DNA from 3 places in the Azospirillum sp. 11R-A genome. Region 2 is predicted to be linked to each of the others. Evidence: predicted binding sites of a transcription regulator. Region 2 holds the regulator's gene; each other region holds the start of a gene.
The links. The regulator LexA, encoded in region 2, represses DNA repair genes until DNA is damaged. The targets are predictions, from matches to a motif close to ATGTTCTANTTTGGTTC.
Positions count from the first base shown of each region.

Region 1: a site for LexA is predicted at 1,422-1,438, ahead of pheA (chorismate mutase). Genes of this name have one in related genera too.
Region 3: a site for LexA is predicted at 1,875-1,891, ahead of VH569_RS03510 (ImuA family protein). Genes of this name have one in related genera too.

Region 1 is NZ_JBCEBL010000020.1:55,480-58,753, reverse strand. Features, by position in the region: gene hisC (histidinol-phosphate transaminase) at 1-319, opposite strand, end outside; gene pheA (chorismate mutase) at 471-1,367, opposite strand; gene metX (homoserine O-acetyltransferase MetX) at 1,590-2,807, shown strand; gene metW (methionine biosynthesis protein MetW) at 2,840-3,274, shown strand, end outside.
Region 2 is NZ_JBCEBL010000010.1:3,292-6,565, reverse strand. Features, by position in the region: gene glp (gephyrin-like molybdotransferase Glp) at 1-775, shown strand, start outside; gene lexA (transcriptional repressor LexA) at 987-1,712, shown strand; gene VH569_RS15290 (ComEC/Rec2 family competence protein) at 1,786-3,274, opposite strand, start outside.
Region 3 is NZ_JBCEBL010000001.1:733,618-736,891, reverse strand. Features, by position in the region: gene hemN (oxygen-independent coproporphyrinogen III oxidase) at 1-155, shown strand, start outside; gene VH569_RS03520 (EF-hand domain-containing protein) at 246-1,064, opposite strand; gene VH569_RS03515 (SH3 domain-containing protein) at 1,339-1,791, shown strand; gene VH569_RS03510 (ImuA family protein) at 1,916-2,854, shown strand; gene VH569_RS03505 (hypothetical protein) at 2,848-3,030, opposite strand.

The DNA.
Region 1 (3,274 bases), on a different contig from region 2:
AATACAGCACCTCGTCGCCCGGCCCGGCATAGGAGCGGATCAGCAGGCTGATGATCTCGTCCGACCCGGCGCCGCAGACGATGCGGTCGGCATCCAGGTTGAAGCGCTTGGCGATGGCGCCGCGCAGCGCCGCCGAGCCGCCGTCCGGATAGCGGTGCAGGGTCCCGGCCGCCGCCCCATAGGCCTCCATCGCCTTCGGGCTCGGCCCCAGCGCCCCTTCGTTGGAGGCGAGGCGGATATGACCCTGATGCTCGCCGCCGACATAGGCGGCGATGTCGAGAATCCCCGGACGCGGCTGCGGGCCGTTCGGCTGGGTCATGGTCTGCTTACCTTCCGACGATGGTGGATGGGCGGTTCATGGATGGGGTGGAACAGGATGGAACAGTGCCGGCGGCACTGTTCCATCGTTTCACGGAGGGCCGGCAGGATAAGGCAGGAGCCGCCCCGGCGGCTCGCCTCATTCGCGCACATCAGCCCAGAGCGAGCGGCACGGCATAGCCACCGACGACATTGACCCGCACCGGGATGTCGCCGGAGCGTTCCAGCAGCTTGGCGAGGCGCGGGTCGCCCTGCCCGACGAAGTCGGCGATCTCGACCAGATGGACCGACGGGCCGCCGCCGCTCATCCCGGTGGCATGGCCGGCCGGATGCCAAGTGCAGAAGCCGACCGGCGGCAGGCCGCAGGCCTCCAGCGAATCCTTCAGACGGCCGCGGCTGAGGTCGCCGCCGATCTCGATGCTGAGCAGGGTGCGGTCGTCGCCGGTCGGCTCGTGCGGGACGGCGGCGATGGCGAGCGCGTCGCGGTTCTCGCCGCGGGCATTGCCGCGCCCGCCGAAGGGCAGACGCGCCACCACCTGCGGCCGGCCGGCGTCGGCCGACACCAGGAAGCGCCACCAGGGATCCGAATCGTCCTCGGCCGGATAGGGCACCACGGCGACGGTCGCCGTCCCCTCCGACACGGCGCGGAGCGCTGCGGCTGGGGTGTTGACGGCAGTCATCGGCACGAAGCCGCCGAAATGGTCGCGCGCCACGTCCCAGAAGCCGCGGCGGTCCTCCGGCGCATAGACGGCGACGGCGAAGGGACCCTGCATGCGGGTGAAGGCGGTGATCATCTCCCGCCAGATGCGGACGACGACCTGGGCGGGGAAGGTGCCGGCATGGCGGGCCATCAGGCGCCGAAGAATCGTCGCCTCGCGCGCCGGGCGGAGGAAGACGGGCTGGGCGCCGGTTTCGGCCGCGCCATTGCCCTTGGCCGCCCCGATGCGTTCCACCACGGCGGCGCGGCGCATCAGCAGGTCATGGATCGCGTCGTCGATCTGGTCGATTTCGCGGCGCAAATCGTCGAGCGGGGTCCGGGCGGAAGCCATGGGTCAAGAAACCATCGAATGCAGAGCCGGTTAGTAGTAGTCCGCATGCGCCCTGAAATCAAAGAAAACATTGACACTCCGAAGGCCGGCTTCGTAGCTATACGCTCCCGTTCCGCCACAGCTCGTCGACGGTCTCCGCCAAGGCGCCGCAAGGCTTCCGCAGCAGGAAAATCCCGAAGGCCAAACCGCTCGCCCAGAACAGCGTCCAAGGCAAGAAACGACATGTCCGCGCCTCCCACCGCGCAGCAGCCTCCCCTGGTCCCCGCCACGGTCGCCGACGGCTCCGCCATGCCGGGCAAGCGCGTGCGTCTGGCGGTCGACCGGCCGATGCGGCTGGACAGCGGGGTGGAGATCGGCGGCTTCCAGATCGCCTACCAGACCTACGGCACGCTGAACGCCGACAAGTCCAACGCGATCTTCATCTGCCACGCCCTGACCGGCGATCATTTCGTGGTGGAGAGGCATCCGGTCACCGGCAAGCCCGGCTGGTGGGAGATGCTGGTCGGCCCCGGCAAGCCGGTGGACACCGACCGCTATTTCGTCATCTGCTCCAACGTGCTGGGCGGCTGCCTGGGCAGCACCGGGCCGAAGGATGACGATCCCGCCACCGGCCAGCCCTATGGCCTGTCCTTCCCGGTGGTGACCATCGGCGACATGGTGCGGGCGCAGAAGCTGCTGGTCGAGCATCTCGGCATCGAGAAGCTGTTCTGCGTCATCGGCGGCTCGATGGGCGGCATGCAGGTGCTGCAATGGGCGGTCGCCTATCCCGAATCGGTGTTCGCCGCGGTGCCCATCGCCACCGCCGCCCGCCATTCGGCGCAGAACATCGCCTTCCACGAGGTCGGGCGCCAAGCGATCATGGCCGACCCGGAATGGCGCGGCGGCAACTATCTGCTGGAAGGCACCAAGCCGGAGGCCGGTCTGGCCGTCGCCCGCATGGCGGCGCACATCACCTACCTGTCGGAAACGGCCCTGCACCGCAAGTTCGGCCGCAATTTGCAGGACCGCAAGGCGATCACCTACGGCTTCGACGCCGATTTCCAGGTGGAGAGCTACCTGCGCTACCAGGGGGCGGCCTTCGTCGAGCGGTTCGACGCCAACTCCTACCTCTACATCACCCGCGCGATGGATTATTTCGACCTCGCCGCCGATGCCGGGGGCACGCTGGCCAACGCCTTCCGGCCGGGGGGCAAGACCACGCCGGTGCGCTTCTGCCTTGCCAGCTTCTCCAGCGACTGGCTGTTCCCGACCTCGGAATCGCGGGCCATCGTGCATGCGCTGAACGCCGTCGCCGGGAATGTCAGCTTCGTCGAGATCGAGACCGACAAGGGCCACGACGCCTTCCTGCTGGACGAGCCGGAGTTCCATCAGGTCATCCACGGCTTCCTGGAGGGCTGCGCCGAGCATCGCGGCCTGTCCGTCCGCCGCCGCGCGCGCTGAGTGGGATTAGGACTGGGACTGGACGACCGACCATGGTGGACATTCGCGACGACCTGAAGCTGATCGCCGAGATGGTGGAGCCGAACAGCCGCGTGCTGGACGTCGGCTGCGGCGACGGCGCCCTGCTGGACCATCTGGCCCACACCAAGAATGTCGACGGGCGCGGCATCGAACTCAGCATGGACGGCGTGCGCCAGTGCGTGGCGCACGGCCTGTCGGTGATCCAGGGCGATGCCGAGACCGACCTGAAGGACTATCCGGCGGAAGCCTTCGATTACGTCATCCTGGGCCAGACCCTACAGGCGATGAAGCAGCCGCGCGACGTGCTGGAGATGCTGTGCCGCATCGGCCGGCGCGCCATCGTGTCGGTGCCGAATTTCGGCTATTGGCGCGTCCGCATGCAGCTGATGCTGACCGGCCGGATGCCGGTGACGGAAAAGCTGGGCTACCAGTGGTGGGAAACGCCC
Region 2 (3,274 bases):
GCGCCTGACCGCGCGCGACATCGCGCTGGCCGCCGGCGGCAATGTGCCGTGGCTGTCGGTCCATCGCCGGCCGCGCATCGCCGTCCTCGCCACCGGCGACGAGATCGCCCTGCCCGGCGACCCGCTGGGACCGAGCCAGATCGTCAGCACCAATGCGCTCGGCCTCTGCGCCCTGGTGACCGCCCAGGGCGGGCTCGCCCACAATCTGGGCGTCGCCAGGGACACGCCGGAAAGTGTGGCGGCCCTGGCGAAGGGGGCTGCCGGCTGCGACCTGCTGGTCACCACCGGCGGGGCGGCGCATGGCGATTACGATTTCGTCCGCGATGTGCTGGCCGAACGCGGCGTGGCGCTGGAGGTGCAGACGGTGGCGATGCGTCCGGGCAAGGCGCTGATGTTCGGCCGTGCCGGTTCGGTGCCGTTGCTCGGCCTGCCCGGCAACCCGGTGTCCACCGGCGTCACCGCGCTCCTGTTCCTCCGCCCGATCCTGCGCGTGCTGCAGGGACTGCCGCCGGAGGACGACCGCCTACCACTGCGCGCCCGCCTGACCGGCGCGCTGAGGGCCAACGACCGGCGCGAGGAATATCTACGCGCCACGCTCGCCGCCGGCCCGGACGGTATCCTGACCGTCACGCCCTTCGCCCGGCAGGACAGCGCCATCACCACCCTGTACGCCCAGGCCGATTGCCTGATCCCCCGCCCGCCCCATGCCGACCCGGAGCCGGCCGGCGCCATGGTGACCGTGCTTCCTTTGACGGATGGGGCACTCAGCATTTAGACTTGAACAGAGCGCCAGGACATGGCGCTTGGACGAAGACTGGAACAGGTGAACACCACCCGGAAAACTGTTTCACCGCGTTCCAAATGTTCCACACAAGTTCTAAAAGAAGCCGATGGGGGGCTTGACGCGCAGCAGGAACCAAACTAGAACATGGAGCAACGTTTAGTTTTTGTTCCATCTTCAGTCTGGCCGAAGCCGGGAGGCATCCATGCTCACGCGCAAGCAGCACGAATTGCTGCTGTTCATCCACGAACGGCTTGGCCAGGGCGGTGTCTCGCCGTCGTTCGACGAGATGAAGGACGCCCTGGGCCTGAAGTCCAAGTCGGGTATCCATCGCCTGATCACCGGACTCGAGGAACGCGGGTTCATCCGCCGCCTGCCCCACCGGGCCCGTGCGCTGGAGGTGCTGCGCCTTCCCGAGGGTCTCGATGCCTCCCGCAACCGGACCGTGGCTTCCAAGCCGAAGTTTCAACCCAACGTCATCAAGGGCGATTTCGCCTTCGCCGGCCGCGATACCGCTCCCCCCGCCCCGACCCCGGCCGCCGCGAACGAGACGGTGCAGCTCCCGCTCTATGGCCGGATCGCCGCCGGTACGCCGATCGAGGCCTTGCGCGACAACAGCGCCTTCGTCGACGTTCCCGCCTCGATGCTGACCGGTGGCGACCATTACGCCCTGGAGGTTTCCGGCGACTCGATGATCGAGGCCGGCATTCTCGACCACGACACCATCGTCATCCAGCGCTGCGATGCGGCGGAGAACGGCACGATTGTCGTCGCCCTGGTGGACGAGGGCGAAGTGACGCTGAAGCGCCTGCGCCGCAAGGGCAACACCATCGCGCTGGAACCCGCCAACGCCGCCTATGAGACCCGTATCTTCGGCGCCGACCGCGTCCGCGTGCAGGGCAAGCTGGTCGGTCTCGTGCGCAAGTACTGAGCTTTTCCTGCCCGACCGCCGATCCCCTCCTCCGTCCCCGCGGCGGATGGGATCGGCGAGGTCCAAGCTCCTCTCACTGTCCTCCGGTCCAGGGCCGATCTCCCCGTAGCCCGCGCACCGTCTCCACCGTCACCCGCTCGGCGGTCACCGTCAGCGCATGCGCGCCTTCATGGCGCAGGGTCCAGCGGTCCACCACCAAGTCCGCCCGGCAACGCCGCGCCACCTCCGCCGTCACCACCGCATCGGCCGCCCCGCAGTCCTCGTCCAGCGCATCCGGCAGCCGCGGCAGGGCCACCGTCTTTCCACGCACCCGGTACAGGCAGCCAAGCGCATCGCAGTCCAGCGACCGCCCTCCCCCGCTCCATCCCCCGTCGGCCGGCCAGGGATCGGCCACCGACCGCTCGCCATCGCGCTCCCTCCAGGTTTCGGTCATCCGCCCGCCGCCCTTGACCGACGCGCTGAGCCGTCCATCCGGCAGCCTGACCGCCATCACTGTCCCGTCGCCGGCCACCAGCACATCCGGCCGCACCGCCAGCATGGGCGAGGCCAGCCCCGCCAGGACCGGCAGCATCCCCAGCCAACGCCACCACCGCGTCCAGAGGCAGAGCCAGATCCCCCCCATCACCAGCAGCGCGAACCCTTCCGCCGGCATCGCCGGCACGGTCAGCGAGGCCCAGGGGAGACGACCGAAGAACTCCGCCGTCCAGATCACCGCCCGGTCGCCCCAGTTCATGGCGATCAGCGCCGGTGCCTCCAGTCCGAAGGGCAGCAGCGCGTAGGCGATCAGGCTCCACGGCATGACCCAGAAGGACGTGATAGGAATGGCGATCAGGTTCGACAGCACGCCATAGAAGGCGATCTGCTGAAAATGAAAGAGCGAAAAGGGCAAGGTCGCCAGCGTCGCCACCACGCTGGTCAGCAGAATCCCGCCGACATAGAACAACCCGCGCACGATCCATCCGGCATCGCGCCGCCACTCCGCCAGCCTGACGCTGCCCTTCTCGAACGCGGCGATCAGCGCCACCACCGCGGCGAAGGACATCTGGAAGCTCGGCCCCAACATGCCCTCCGGGTCCATGGCCATGGTGACCAGCCCGGCGAAGGCGACCAGCCGCATGCTCAACGGGTGGCGGTCGAGCATGATCGCCCCCATCACCATGCCGGTCATCAGCACCGACCGCACCGTCGGCAGCGGCGCCCCGACCAGCAGCGTGTAGGCGAGCGCCGACAGGATGCCGAACAGCGCCGCGATCTTCTTGATCGGCCACCGCAACGCGATGTAGGGCACCGCCGCCAGCAACGCCCGCACGACATAGAACAGAATGCCGGCGGCGATGCCGACATGCAGGCCGGAGATCGACAGCAGATGCGCCAGCCCGCTGTTGCGGAAGTCGTCCATCGTCGCTTCCGGGATGCCGAACTCCTCGCCGTTCAGCAGCGCCGTGGTGACGCTTGCCTCCACCGGATCGCCGATGGCAACCGCCACCCGCTCGGCAATCGCGCCGCGCGCCTTCTCGAAGGCGATGGCAACCGTGCTCCACCCCGTCACCGGCGGCGCCTCG
Region 3 (3,274 bases), on a different contig from region 2:
AGGGCATGGCCGATCTGGTCGCCGACGGCGTCGCGGTGGTGGACGGCCGGCGCATCCATGTGCCGGAGAGCGCCCGTCCGTTGATGCGCATCGTCGCCGCCCGCTTCGACACCCACCTGTCCAAGGGCGCCGGACGGCACAGCCGGGCGGTTTGACGGCAGTCGGAGAAAGTCGGGCAAAAGAAAAGGCGGCCGACGCCACCCGCCGACCGCCTTTCCCCGTGCCGCGCATCCGAACCCACAAGGCTACGCGGCAACCTCGTTGATGCCCTGCATCAATGTCCGCAGCATGTCGCCGCTGAGGCGGTTGGACGTGACGCCGCCTGTCTGCTGCTGCATGCCGCCATAGGCGGCCATCCGTTCCTGTTCCGACACATAGCCGTCCTTGTTGGTGTCCAGCGGGTCGTAGCCGGTCGTGCCGCCGGCTGCCGAGCTTGAAGACGCCGAGCTTGAAGCCGCGGAACTGGAGGATGCCGAACTGGAGGACGCGGTCGAGGACGTGCTGCCGCTGTCCGAAGCGCCGGAAGTTCCTGTGTCATTGGCGGGCGGGGGCGGCGGGCGGTTGGCGTCGGCCTGCTTCAGCGCGCTGCTCAACTCGTCCTGGGAAATCGACCCGTCCTCGTCGTTGTCGAGGCTGCTGAACATCGACGCGGCATCGGTGCTCGACTGGCCGGCGGAGGTCAGGACGGACGTCAGCTCGTCGGCACTGATGCCGCCGCTGCTGTCGCTGTCCAGGCTGGAATAGAGGTTCTGGGCGAACTGCTGCTGCATCGCGCTCGCCTGCTCCTGCGCCGCCAGCAGGGCGCTGCCGCTGCCATAGTCGAACTGGCTGGCGAAGGAACTGAACTCGGTCGTGTTGAGCGAGCCGTTGCTGTCGCTGTCCAGGCTGCCGATCAGGCCGTCGACGGCGGACGACAGCTTGCCGCTGTCGGAGGCAGCCGAGGTGCCGCCGAGCGCGCCCAGCAACTCGTCCTTGGACAGCGACGAGTCGCTGTTGGCGTCCGCCTTGGAGAAGAATTTCTGAAGCGTCGCTGTGCTGTTGGAACTGCCGAGGGAGGAGATCATGGCCGGATGCCCCCGTAAGGTGCCGTCGTGATGGTCAAGATACGCGGGGCGGCCTGGGACTCCTGCGCGCAACGGCGCCGGAAAAGATCGGATTTGAGATAATTCTTCAAGACCCGGAGGTGCGCCTCAAAAAGCGCATAGCGAATCCGGCTGCGCTGCGGTGGCGAAGAGGGGGCTGCCTCCTGTATGGTCGCGCCGAAGGTCCACAACCCACCCGTTTACCCTTTCCGTTCGTCCCGTTCCTGCAAAGCACCGTTCCATCTCAAGGTGAGCGATGATCCGGCGTCTGCGTACCCTTCCCTTGATGGTGGCCCTGGCCACGCTGATGGTTCCCGGCTGCATGCCGTACCAGCGGACCCCAAATCCGCCGACCGTGCGGACCGCGCCCGATACCGGAACCGGGCTTGAGCCGATCTATGGGGAGTGGCAGGTGGACAAGCCGACGCCGGCCTATGCCCAGCCGGCGGGCGGCTCGGGCGTCATCGCCACGCTTGGGTCGGGTCAGGCGGTCACCACGCTGGGCCGGGTGCGCAACAGCGACTGGGTTGCGGTGAAGGTCGGCGGCTCCACTGCCTATGTCCGGCTGCATCTGCTGAGCCTGAAGGGCAACACGCCGCGCGGCACCCGCGGCACCTCCACCACCCTGGCGAAGCCCGTCGACAATGCCGGCCCGACCATCAAGGCCGCCCCGCGCGGCAAGATCGGCGCGGCGCCAATCGCCAACTGATCCCAGCGACGGCTGACTTCAGGACAGGCGGCCCGAAAACAAGACAGGAGTCGCAGACTCCCCCTCGACGCGCGTTCATGATAGAACATATCAGGAACATATACCTGTCGAGCGGAGCCGAGTCATGCCTGTGCCGTTGTCCTCCCTCCCATCTGCGGATGCGGTGCCGCGCGACCGTGCCGGATTGCTGGCCGACCTGCGCGCACGCATCCGGCGGATCGAGGGAGCGGGCGGGGAAGGGGGGCGGACCCTGGCGTTCGGCATCGACTCGGTCGACGGCCATCTGCCCGACGGTGGGCTGCCGCTGGGCTGCCTGCATGCGGTGGCGGCGGAAGACCCGGGGGCGGGCACCGGATTCGCCGTGGCGCTGCTGGCCCGGCTGGCGACCCCGAAAAGGCCGGTGCTGTGGATCCTGCGCGGGCGCGACCTGTACGCCCCGGGACTGGCGGCCTACGGGCTGACGCCCGACCGGCTGGTCGCGGTGCGGGCGGTTCGGCCGGTCGATGCGCTGTGGGCGATGGAGGAGGCGCTGCGCTGCTCCACCCTGTCGGCGGTGCTGGGCGAGTTGGAAGGGCTGGACTTGACCGCCAGCCGGCGGCTGCAGCTTGCCGCCGAGTCGTCGGGGGTGACCGGCTTCCTGCTGGATGCGAGCGCCGGCGCATCGGACGGGCGTAACCGTCGGATGGCGGGCGGGCGGATGGTGGGCGAGCGGGCGGAAGGGCTCAGCGCCGCGGTGACCCGCTGGCGATTGGATGCCGTCCCCAGTCTGGATGAGGAGGGGGATGCGGCACCACGCCCGGCCGGAGGCCCGCCGGGGCTGGGAATGCCGCGCTGGTCGGTCATGCTGGAGCGCTGCCGTGGCGGGCGCCCAGGCAGCTGGACCCTCGCCTGGGACGGGCAGGGCTGGCACGACGTGGGGAAAGAGGATCGAAGCGGCCTTCGGCAGACCGCAGGACGCGAGTCGGGGCTATGGCCGGCCGGGCGGCCGATGTCCGACAACCGACAGGGTCGTTTGTCGGATCACCGCAAACCGGCCGTCGCCAGGCTGACTGCCGGTCAGTAGTCGGTCGCCCAGTCTGGCTCGCGGCGGCCGGGCTGCTCCGACCCGTCCGGCTCGGTCATCCAGCGCGGGTCATCCGCGTCCATCGGGGCGTAGAGCGGCAGCTGGCGGGCGAATTCCGCGCTGTCGGCATCGCGGCGCTGCTTCAGCAGGCGGTCGGCAAGGTGGGCGGGCAGCATGGCAGGTCTCCTTCTGAGCGCCGGATGGCACCGTGGATCAGCCTGACTAAGGCCGGTCCTGGCCCACCCGTCGTCCTGTTTGCCTGGATAATAACTACGCAAGTTCCAGGCCAGCTGTTAAGCGCGTCACACGAGTTCCATGACACACGACTAAGTCTCTACAAACGGTTTATACGAAGCCACTTGAACCCACATGAACAGGTATGACACGAGGGAGTCTTGATAGGGGATCTGTCGTATGCGC